Regions from separate parts of the Rhodococcus sp. MT28 genome, predicted to be linked through region 4. Evidence: riboswitches for the same ligand, from Rfam matches in the RefSeq annotation. Region 4 holds a riboswitch; each other region holds the start of a gene.

Region 1 (2,195 bases), on a different contig from region 4:
ATCGAGCTGGCCGGAGGCCACGCTGCCCGCCCGCACACCGGATTCGGGAACCACCGTGAAGTCGACGCCATCGAGGTACGCCTCGCCCTGATGCGCGACCGCATCCGAGGCCCAGTTGTATCCCGCACGCTTGGCGATCTTGACGCTCTTGTCCTGCTGCCAGTCGGTGTACACGAACGGTCCGGAGGCGATCACCGCTGCACCGGGGCAGCGCTGCTCGGATGCCAGCGCGGTGGTGGAATCGGCGAGGATTCCGAGCTGTGGCGTCGAAGTTGCTTGCAGGAACTGAACATTGGGTCCGGAGAAATTGATCTTCGCCGTGTGAGCATCTACGACGTCGGTACCGGCGTACGAGGACAGGTAACTCTTCGCCAACGACGCGTTCGGTCCCAGGTTCTTGACCGAGTCGAAGGTCTTCTTCACCGAATCCGCCGTCACCGGTGTGCCGTCACTGAAGGTGGCGTCGTCGCGAAGGACGAACGTGAAGCTCGCGGCGTCGGGGCTGATCTCCCAGCTCTTGGCGAGCCACGGGGTGATCTCTCCGGTGTCGGGATTTTGATCGGTAAGCGAATCCACCACTGTCCGAGTGACATACACGGTCTGGTTACTGCCGGCCTGGGCCGGATCGGCGCACGTCGGCGCCTGTGACAGACCGTAGCGAAGGGTTCCGCCGGACTGGGCGGGGCCTGCGTCGGCAGCACTGTCACTCCCGCTGCTGCAGCCGGCGAGGACGGTGCCGAGAACCGAGACAGCACCGATACCGGCGATTACGGTCGCGCGTTTGCGGGCACCGAATGAGGGCGAAGACACCAAGAACTCCTAAAGAGGCATGCCGAAGAGCGCACCCGTCGCCTGAGACGAGAAAGGCGATCGAGCACGAATCACTTGTGAGAGAAGAGAAAACAGACTTGTCGACGACTCGCCTGAGTGTGAATGACTGACCGAGGTCAGTTGGTACAGAAAGATCCCGCGGTGCGGCACAGGTCTACGTGACGACGCGACCAGGCGGTATCGAAACCGCCTTCGACTGCCTTCATTTCGTGTTCCTCCATCGGTCCTGGCGGTAGCACCCGCACCCGATCACTCGGGGGGTTGCTGCGACTTCAATGAGCCAGGTCTCTCGGTCGCTCTGGATGGTCGTTCGCAAGTGTACGAGGTCAAACCCGGGTGTTGTCAACCCGGTCGGTAGGAATTGCTGCTCGAGTCACATTTTCGAGGACCCGAAGCTGCTTTTCGAACGGGTGGATGCCCACCTCTTCGGGCGAGAGTGAAGCGTCGTAAAGCGGTGTGTATCCACTGGACAGATACAGCGCGACGGCCTCGGGTTGCCGAGGGCCCGTCGTGAGAAACACCCGGTTGTATCCACGAAGTTCGATCTCTCGTTCCAACTCGCGAACGACGGCCTTGCCGAGGCCGCGCTTCCGATGGTCGACCGATGTCCAGATTCTCTTCAGTTCGGCAGTGGTGGAATCGAATTGACGAAACGCACCGCCGGCGATCGGCAGACCGTCGTGGGTGAGCACCAGAAGCGCACCCTGCGGGTAGGCAAATTCTTCTGCCGGATACGTCGTGAGATCCTCGAGCATCGCTTCGTGAGTACCGCCGTAACGCGAACTGTATTCGAGTGCCAAGTCCGCGATCAGTGGAGCTGCCAAGGGATCGTCCTGCGATACCGAATAGACCTCTACCGCTCCGACACCCTCGAGCTGTCGAGTTCCGAGCTCCAGTGCCACAACACTTTCCTCCATGAATCTGGTCAACGCTCCCCCAGCCTGAAAACTTCCGGAGCGAGGGTGGTTCCGTCGACGAGGTCCGCCACAAGTTCTCCCAAGGCCGGACCGAACTTGAACCCATGCCCCGAGAACCCCGCCGCCACTGTGACGGCGCCGACTCGGTCGATGACGAAGTTACTGTCCGGCGTGCTCGTGTACAGGCACGTGATCGACTCGACACGGGTGGAATCGACGCCGGGCAACCACGACTCGGCGTACTGGGCCAATCGCTGCTCTCCGTCGACATCAGGGGTGTAGTCACGGGTCTGCGGAGTCACCACCGGCCCGGTCGCGTGTTCGCCGATCTTGATCCCGTCCTCGGAACCGAGCCCGTAGATCCCCGCGGTCTCCAATTCTGCGCCGGTGTGGTGGACGAAACTCGGCCACTCGACTCCGGGATCGAGCGGTGCGAAGTGTGCCGGT
Region 2 (2,195 bases), on a different contig from region 4:
CACCGAGGAAGAAGGCGTCGAACAGACCTCGCTCGGCGGTGAGTACCAACCGCCGAAACGTCTCGAAGTCGATCTGGGATCCGCTCGAGGAATCGGACCAGATGGTGGTGTGGTTGACCCCCTGGAAGAAGACGCCGAAGTGAACGTGAGCGTCGGGTCGAGGTACGGCGGAGCGTGATGCAGTCATGGCCGAAATATCCTTAGCGCGAAGTCAAGTCAGGAGGAGTGGGCGAATCGATTTGCGGGCCGCTGCAGACCGAGGTTGCCCCTCAGGGTCGATCCCGGAACCGGGCGTCGCGTCAACCCGGCTTTGGACAGCGTCGGAAGCACGAATTTGGCCAGCACCGGAAGGTCCTCGTCGATCACGAGAGCATGGAAATGAACACCGTCGAGGTGTCCCGCCAATTCCTTCAGAACCACGGCCGCTTCCCCCGGATCTGCAGCCAGGAGCAGTCGGCCGGTGACGACGGCATTCCCGTACGAGTTCAGCTCGGTCCTCCGCTGCGCCGCAGACAGATTCGGCGTATCGAATGCCACATCGACCTCGGCGAACACCAATGACGCGCCCTCATCGCGCGCCTTGGCAGCCGACTGTGCAATGGTCTCCACCGAATCACCGGAAACGAGAACAACATCCGGCTGGCGTGGATCGATTTCGCCGTAGCGGCCGAACACCACCAACTGGCCTTGAGGCGGCCGCGGAACGATTGCCGGCCCCTTCACCGAGAACGTGTCGCCCTCGAAATTGACGTAATGCAGACGATCACGTTCGAGGAAACGCCCACTGAGATAGTCACGAACGACGGCGTCGTCCTCCCACGAGTCCCAGAGATCGGTCACAACGGTGACCGAATCCCGCTGCTCTTGCTGACGCGCCGACTCCGTTGTTACCGGAGCCCTCCCCCACGCCCTCGCCGCGGCATCGTCTTCGACCGGAACAGCAAGCCAGCCGCCACGCCCACGCGAGGAGTAGTCCAATGTCGCCAATTGCGAAGAGGTGTGGAACGGTTCGGCGTACGTGGTCCCGACGACGGGGACCAGTCCGATCGTGCTGGTCGTCGCCGCCACGTATGACGCCCTGGAGACGGCATCGATGCGGCCGACAACGTCACCACTCGGAGGGAGGATGGAATCGTCGAACGTCGCGAAGGTGAAGCCCGCATTCTCGGCAGCCGCGACGCGATCGCGCACGGCCTTACCCGTGAGCAACTGATCCGGGCGATGTGAGCTTCGGCGCCAGGCAGCGGGGTGAGTGCCCTCGCCGTCAAGTTCGATACCCACGGCAAATACAGTCATGTGTCCTCCATCGGTCCTGGCGGTAGCACCCACACTGCGCAAACGAAGCGGGTTGCTGCGGCATCATCGAGCCAGGTCTCTCAGCCACTCTGGATGGTGGATGCAATCTATGCGGGCGACGCTGAACAAGTCAAATCACGATCGGCGAATCATATTGACCAACAACATATTTCAATACAATCATCCTGATCGAAAGGGTTGCGCAACGCTAGCCGACGTAGACACCAAAGAGCCCCGCCCGACTCGCGTCGGACGGGGCTCTCGGTGTGCGCTGAAACGCTACTTCGCGCCCATCCATGCCTGATCGAACAGCATGATTCCCGTGGCAGTGGGAACGACACCGTGAACATTCTTCTGCCAAGCCCAGAACGACGTCAGCCCGCCGATCGGCGCCGATGGAACCGTCTCGTTCCACAGCGTCTGAATTTTGCCGATGATCGCCAGGGTCGACGAATTGTCCTTGGCCTGTTGTAGATCTGCGATCAGCTGATCCATCGCCGGGTTCGCATATCCAGCAGTATTCGCCATCGAGGTGCTGTTGGTCGTGGAGAACAATCCGAGATCGAGAATCGACTCGTACATTCCGATGCCCGCGTGCGCGAGGTCGAAATCGTGCTTGACGTAGACGTTCTGCACGATGTCGCCGGCGTTGTTGGCCAAGATCAAGTTCACCTCGAACCCGACGGCCTGCAACAGTGACTGCACGGCGAGGCCGATCGCGTGGTCCTTCGGCTCACTGAGAACGACGTAGTCGAGGCTGCCGTCGTACCCGTCTGCCTTCGCCTGATTCAAAAGTTCCTTCGACTTTTCGGGGTCGTAGGCAATACCCGGTGTGTCTACATGCCATTGAGACGTCGGACCGAACAACTCCGAGCCCGGCAGTCCCTCACCGTTTTCCA
Region 3 (2,195 bases), on a different contig from region 4:
TCCCGTCGGATACCACGGGCGCTCGAGCACCGTCGTCGTCTCCGGCACCGACATCGTTCGTCCCTGCGGACAGCGGAAGGCACCCGATCAGGAAAGCCCGGACTTCGGACCGTCCCGGCGCCTCGACATCGAAGCCGAGATGGGGTTCATCGTCGGAACTCCCTCGAAGATGGGCGATTCCATCACCCCGGACGAATTTGCCGAGTACGTCTTCGGCGCCGTCGTCGTGAACGACTGGTCTGCCCGAGACATCCAGGCGTGGGAGTACGTGCCCCTCGGTCCGAACCTGGGGAAGAGTTTCGCGACCTCCATCTCACCGTGGGTCGTACCCTTGCTCGCTCTCGAAGCAGCCCGAATCGACACTCCGGTGCAGGATCCCGAACCGCTTTCCTATCTGCGTGGTGAAGAGAAGTGGGGGCTGGACATCGACCTGGCCGTCGAATGGAACGGTCACGTCGTCTCCCGGCCGCCCTACGCCCAGATGTACTGGTCGCCTGCGCAGATGCTCGCGCACACCACCATCAACGGCGCAGCAGCGAGTACCGGCGATCTCTTCGCGTCCGGAACCATTTCCGGACCGGACAAAGATCAGCGCGGCGCCTTCATCGAGCTGACGTGGGGCGGCAAGGAACCCGTAGCTGTGGGCTCCGAGACCCGTACCTTTCTCGAAGACGGCGACACCATCGCCATCTCAGCCACCGCTCCCGGCGCCGGCGGATCACGAATCGGCTTCGGGGATGTTCACGCTCGGATCCTGCCTGCAACGCAAACCGAAAGATAGTGATTGACAACTGTTTGATTCACGCTGATCTGATGTCCGGAATTCCTTGCCTCACGATTCTCCGAAGATAAGCTGGACTAACCATCCAGAGCGATCGAGAGTCCTGGCTCCGTGACGTCGCAGCAACCCCCTCTGCTGAGGTGCGGGTGCTTTCTGCCAGGTCCGATGGAGGACTCGTGCCAGGCGATCGACCCCGTACCTCAGTGGGGACAGCAGCTGTCATCGTGATCGTGGGTGGTGGACCCCGCGGGACCGGCGTACTCGAGCGGATCCTCGCTCACGAATCGGTGAACGCCGATCCCACACCGATCGACATTCACGTTGTCGACCCGTATCCGGCAGGCGCCGGCCGTATTTGGCGAGGCAGCCAGGCGCCGCTTCTGTGGATGAATTCGACAACAGCGGACGTCACGATGTTCACCGACGAGACCACCGCCGTGATCGGCCCGGTGCTGCCGGGTCCGACCCTCGCGGAATGGGTCGCCGAGCGCTCGGCTGAGCTTGCCGAATTCCCAGAAATCGCAGCAGAAGTTCCGACGATCACCCCGTCGTCGTTTGCATCGAGGTCACTGCAGAGCCGATACCTGAACTGGGTGTTCGAGACTGCAGTCGACTCCGCGCCAGCGCACGTCGACGTTCGAGTTCATCGACGATCCGTGGTCGACATCGTGAACGTCGGCGAGACACAGACGGTTCATCTGGACGACGGAGCTGTCATCGACGCGACGACCGTCCTTCTCGCACAAGGGCACCCCGATGCGTTGCCTGCCCCACGTGAAACCGCGCTGACCAGCTTCGCGTCCGATCACGGGTTGACGTATGTGGGTCCGGGCTACACTGCCGACCTCGACGCCGATGTCATTCCCGAAGGCGAACCGGTTCTGATCGCCGGACTCGGGCTGGCTTTCGTCGACTGGATGGTTCTCCTCGCCGAGAGCCGTGGCGGCATCTTCGAACGCGGTGAAGACGGCATCCTCACTTACGCTCCCTCGGGTCGGGAACCCCTGTTGTATGCCGGATCTCGTCGCGGAGTGCCGTATCACTCCAAGATTTCGTACTCGATCGCTGACGCACGGCCACCGCTACCGCGGTTCTTCACCGCTGATCTCGTTCCCGGCGACGGACCGTTGGATTTCCGAAACGACATCTGGCCCTTGGCGTCGAAAGAACTGGCAGGCGCCCACTATCACGAGCTGTTCGCATCTCACCCGGATCGGACAGTGGGCACCTGGGAGGAGTTCGACGCCGAATTCGCCTCGCTGGCCTGGGGATCGCCTCGATTGCATGAACTGGTCGAGAACGCAGTCCCGAAGCCGGAAGACCGTATCGATCTCGAGCGGCTGAACCGCCCACTCGGCGGTGAGCGCTACGACGGGCTTGCCGAGGTCCAATCCCGGATCACCGAATACATCTC
Region 4 (2,195 bases):
ATGCCGTGCTCGGCGGAGAGGAATGCGGCGATCTCGCCCGCTTCGAATCCGTCAACGGTGAAGGTGACGATTCCGACGGCGTCAGGAGCGTCGTTCCACAGTCGCACGAGTGAGACGCCCTCGATGGCGGACAAGCCGTCAGTGAGCTGGGCGGTGAGCGCCTTCTCATGCTCGGCGATCACGTCGAAGTCCAGGGCGTGCAGGGTTTCGCAGGCGGTCGCGATGGCAGCCGCACCGAGCACGTTGGGGGAACCCGCCTCGTGGCGTGCGGGCGCGCAAGCCCACTCGGTGGACGCGATGGTCACCTCACGCACGGCGCCGCCGCCGGCGAGGTACGGCTGAGCTTCGTCGAGCCAGTCACGGCGGCCGACGAGAACGCCGGCGCCGAAGGGCGCGTACAGCTTGTGGCCCGAGAACGCTACGTAGTCGACGCCGCATTCCTGCAGGTCGATGCGACGGTGGGGAGCCAACTGAGCAGCGTCGACGAGGATACGTGCGCCGCAACGGTGAGCGATGTCAGCCAAACGTGCAATCGGCAGGATCTCACCGGTCACGTTGGAGGCCCCGGTGATTGCGAGCAGCGCGGCAGGCTTGGTGCACAGTTCACCGATCAGACGCTCGATCGTTTCTTCGATGGTGTCTGCGGCGGTGACGATACGAGCGTCGTTCCACGGCAACAGGTTTGCGTGATGCTCGACGTCGAGGACGACGGTGCTGCCGGGGACGCACTGCGCAAGCAGGTTCAGCGAATCGGTGGTGTTCCGGGTGAAGACGACAACCTGATCGTCGGCACAGTTCACGAAACGAGCAACGGATTCACGAGCGTTCTCGTAGGTGAGCGTGGAGATCCGGGACGCGTAGCCGGCACCGCGGTGGACGCTGGCGTATGTCGGCAGCAACTCGGCGATACGGTCGGTGACCTGGGCCAATGCCGGCGCACTCGCGGCGTAGTCGAAGTTGGCGTAGGAGCATTCGCCACCCTGAACCAATGGAACCTGCAGGTCGGCACCCGAAACCTTGGCAATCGCGGTGGTGCAGCAGGTGTCGGCACTCAATACAGCAGTCATCGAAGACAATCCTCACGTTCAAGGACTCGTTCGTCGGGAGATGGCCCCGGAAGAGTCCGCGCTTGCCGCATTCGTTTTCGAACGCAGCCGGGTCGTCACCCGGAGCACCCCACCGCGGAGGAGGGTTGCCGACCAGCAAGCCGGGGCTGAACACTGGTACTCGTGACCTGGCAACGAGGATGGCAGGAACCTCCCGTGCTTGTCAAGACGAAGCCGCGAAGATCTCCGTCAGGGCGCGATGGTCCGGCAAGCAAGGTGGAGCGCGAGTCTCGTTTCCGGATCTGCGAGATCCACCGAGAGAAGGCGCTGAATTCTATCGATCCGACTCGATACGGTGTTGCGGTGCAACCCCATTCGGGTTGCGGTGTGAGCCAGAGACGATTCTTCGTCGAGGTACGTCGACAGAGTCTCGAGCAACTCTCCATTGGAATCGCGTAGCGGTGCGAGCAATGCTGCGGCCGCAGGCTGGAAGGTGTCGGTTCGCGTCCACGCCAGCAGCAACTGCGCCAGCCCGAGGCGGTCCACGTGCAGGAATCGACCTGTTTGAGATCGGGAACCGGCGAGCCGAGCGGCATCCCCGGCCTCCGACAGGGACGAACCGATTCCGGCCGGGCCGTCGTGTGCGCGTCCCACACCTACCCAGGTCTCCATCGTGGGTTCCAACCTGGCCTGAGCTGCACGGATGCACTCGGCGATCCTGGTGATCGCCTCCGGTCGCGGCTCACCTGGCAGAGTCGTCCACGCCGCCCAGCCGTCAGCCTGTTCCACGACATTGGCGTCGATTCCCTCGGCGGCGAGAGCATCTGCAACCTCGCTGCGTCTTGCCACCAGGTCGACCTCACCGACCGCCAGGACTTTGATGCCGATGTGCCATCCGTCCAGCATCCAACCCGCGTCGAGTGCGCGCCGGAGCAGTCCGGGTGTGGCGTCTGCTGACGTGTCGATCAGTTCACCGAGCAACGCGCTACGCCGGCGCGCTTCACGCTCGTCGACCATGCGCGCAACGGCCAGTCGGTGCCCGGCAGCCAACGAGGCCACGTCGAGAACCACTGAGAGAGAAGCCTCTTCGACGCTTTGACGCACCGGGAGCAGCACCGCCAGCCAGGGCTCTCGGGCTGCGCCGGACAT

What was found. A riboswitch is a leader RNA that binds a small molecule or an ion and turns the genes downstream of it on or off. The one in region 4 is predicted to bind S-adenosylmethionine.
Region 1: another riboswitch for S-adenosylmethionine. It lies ahead of AC1Q6C_RS18315 (putative leader peptide); the one in region 4 lies ahead of AC1Q6C_RS22630 (aminotransferase class V-fold PLP-dependent enzyme).
Region 2: another riboswitch for S-adenosylmethionine. It lies ahead of AC1Q6C_RS03585 (LLM class flavin-dependent oxidoreductase); the one in region 4 lies ahead of AC1Q6C_RS22630 (aminotransferase class V-fold PLP-dependent enzyme).
Region 3: another riboswitch for S-adenosylmethionine. It lies ahead of AC1Q6C_RS03315 (FAD/NAD(P)-binding protein); the one in region 4 lies ahead of AC1Q6C_RS22630 (aminotransferase class V-fold PLP-dependent enzyme).

What each region holds. Positions count from the first base shown of each region.
Region 1 is NZ_JBXAFD010000004.1:404,395-406,589, forward strand. Features, by position in the region: gene AC1Q6C_RS18310 (ABC transporter substrate-binding protein) at 1-810, opposite strand, end outside; gene AC1Q6C_RS18315 (putative leader peptide) at 948-1,052, opposite strand; SAM riboswitch class I at 1,046-1,140, opposite strand; gene AC1Q6C_RS18320 (GNAT family N-acetyltransferase) at 1,158-1,748, opposite strand; gene AC1Q6C_RS18325 (FAD-dependent oxidoreductase) at 1,757-2,195, opposite strand, start outside.
Region 2 is NZ_JBXAFD010000001.1:759,450-761,644, forward strand. Features, by position in the region: gene AC1Q6C_RS03580 (NtaA/DmoA family FMN-dependent monooxygenase) at 1-187, opposite strand, end outside; gene AC1Q6C_RS03585 (LLM class flavin-dependent oxidoreductase) at 217-1,296, opposite strand; SAM riboswitch class I at 1,301-1,396, opposite strand; gene AC1Q6C_RS03590 (ABC transporter substrate-binding protein) at 1,576-2,195, opposite strand, start outside.
Region 3 is NZ_JBXAFD010000001.1:694,357-696,551, forward strand. Features, by position in the region: gene fahA (fumarylacetoacetase) at 1-781, shown strand, start outside; SAM riboswitch class I at 860-953, shown strand; gene AC1Q6C_RS03315 (FAD/NAD(P)-binding protein) at 958-2,195, shown strand, end outside.
Region 4 is NZ_JBXAFD010000006.1:26,981-29,175, reverse strand. Features, by position in the region: gene AC1Q6C_RS22630 (aminotransferase class V-fold PLP-dependent enzyme) at 1-1,067, opposite strand, end outside; SAM riboswitch class IV at 1,121-1,235, opposite strand; gene AC1Q6C_RS22625 (PucR family transcriptional regulator) at 1,296-2,195, opposite strand, start outside.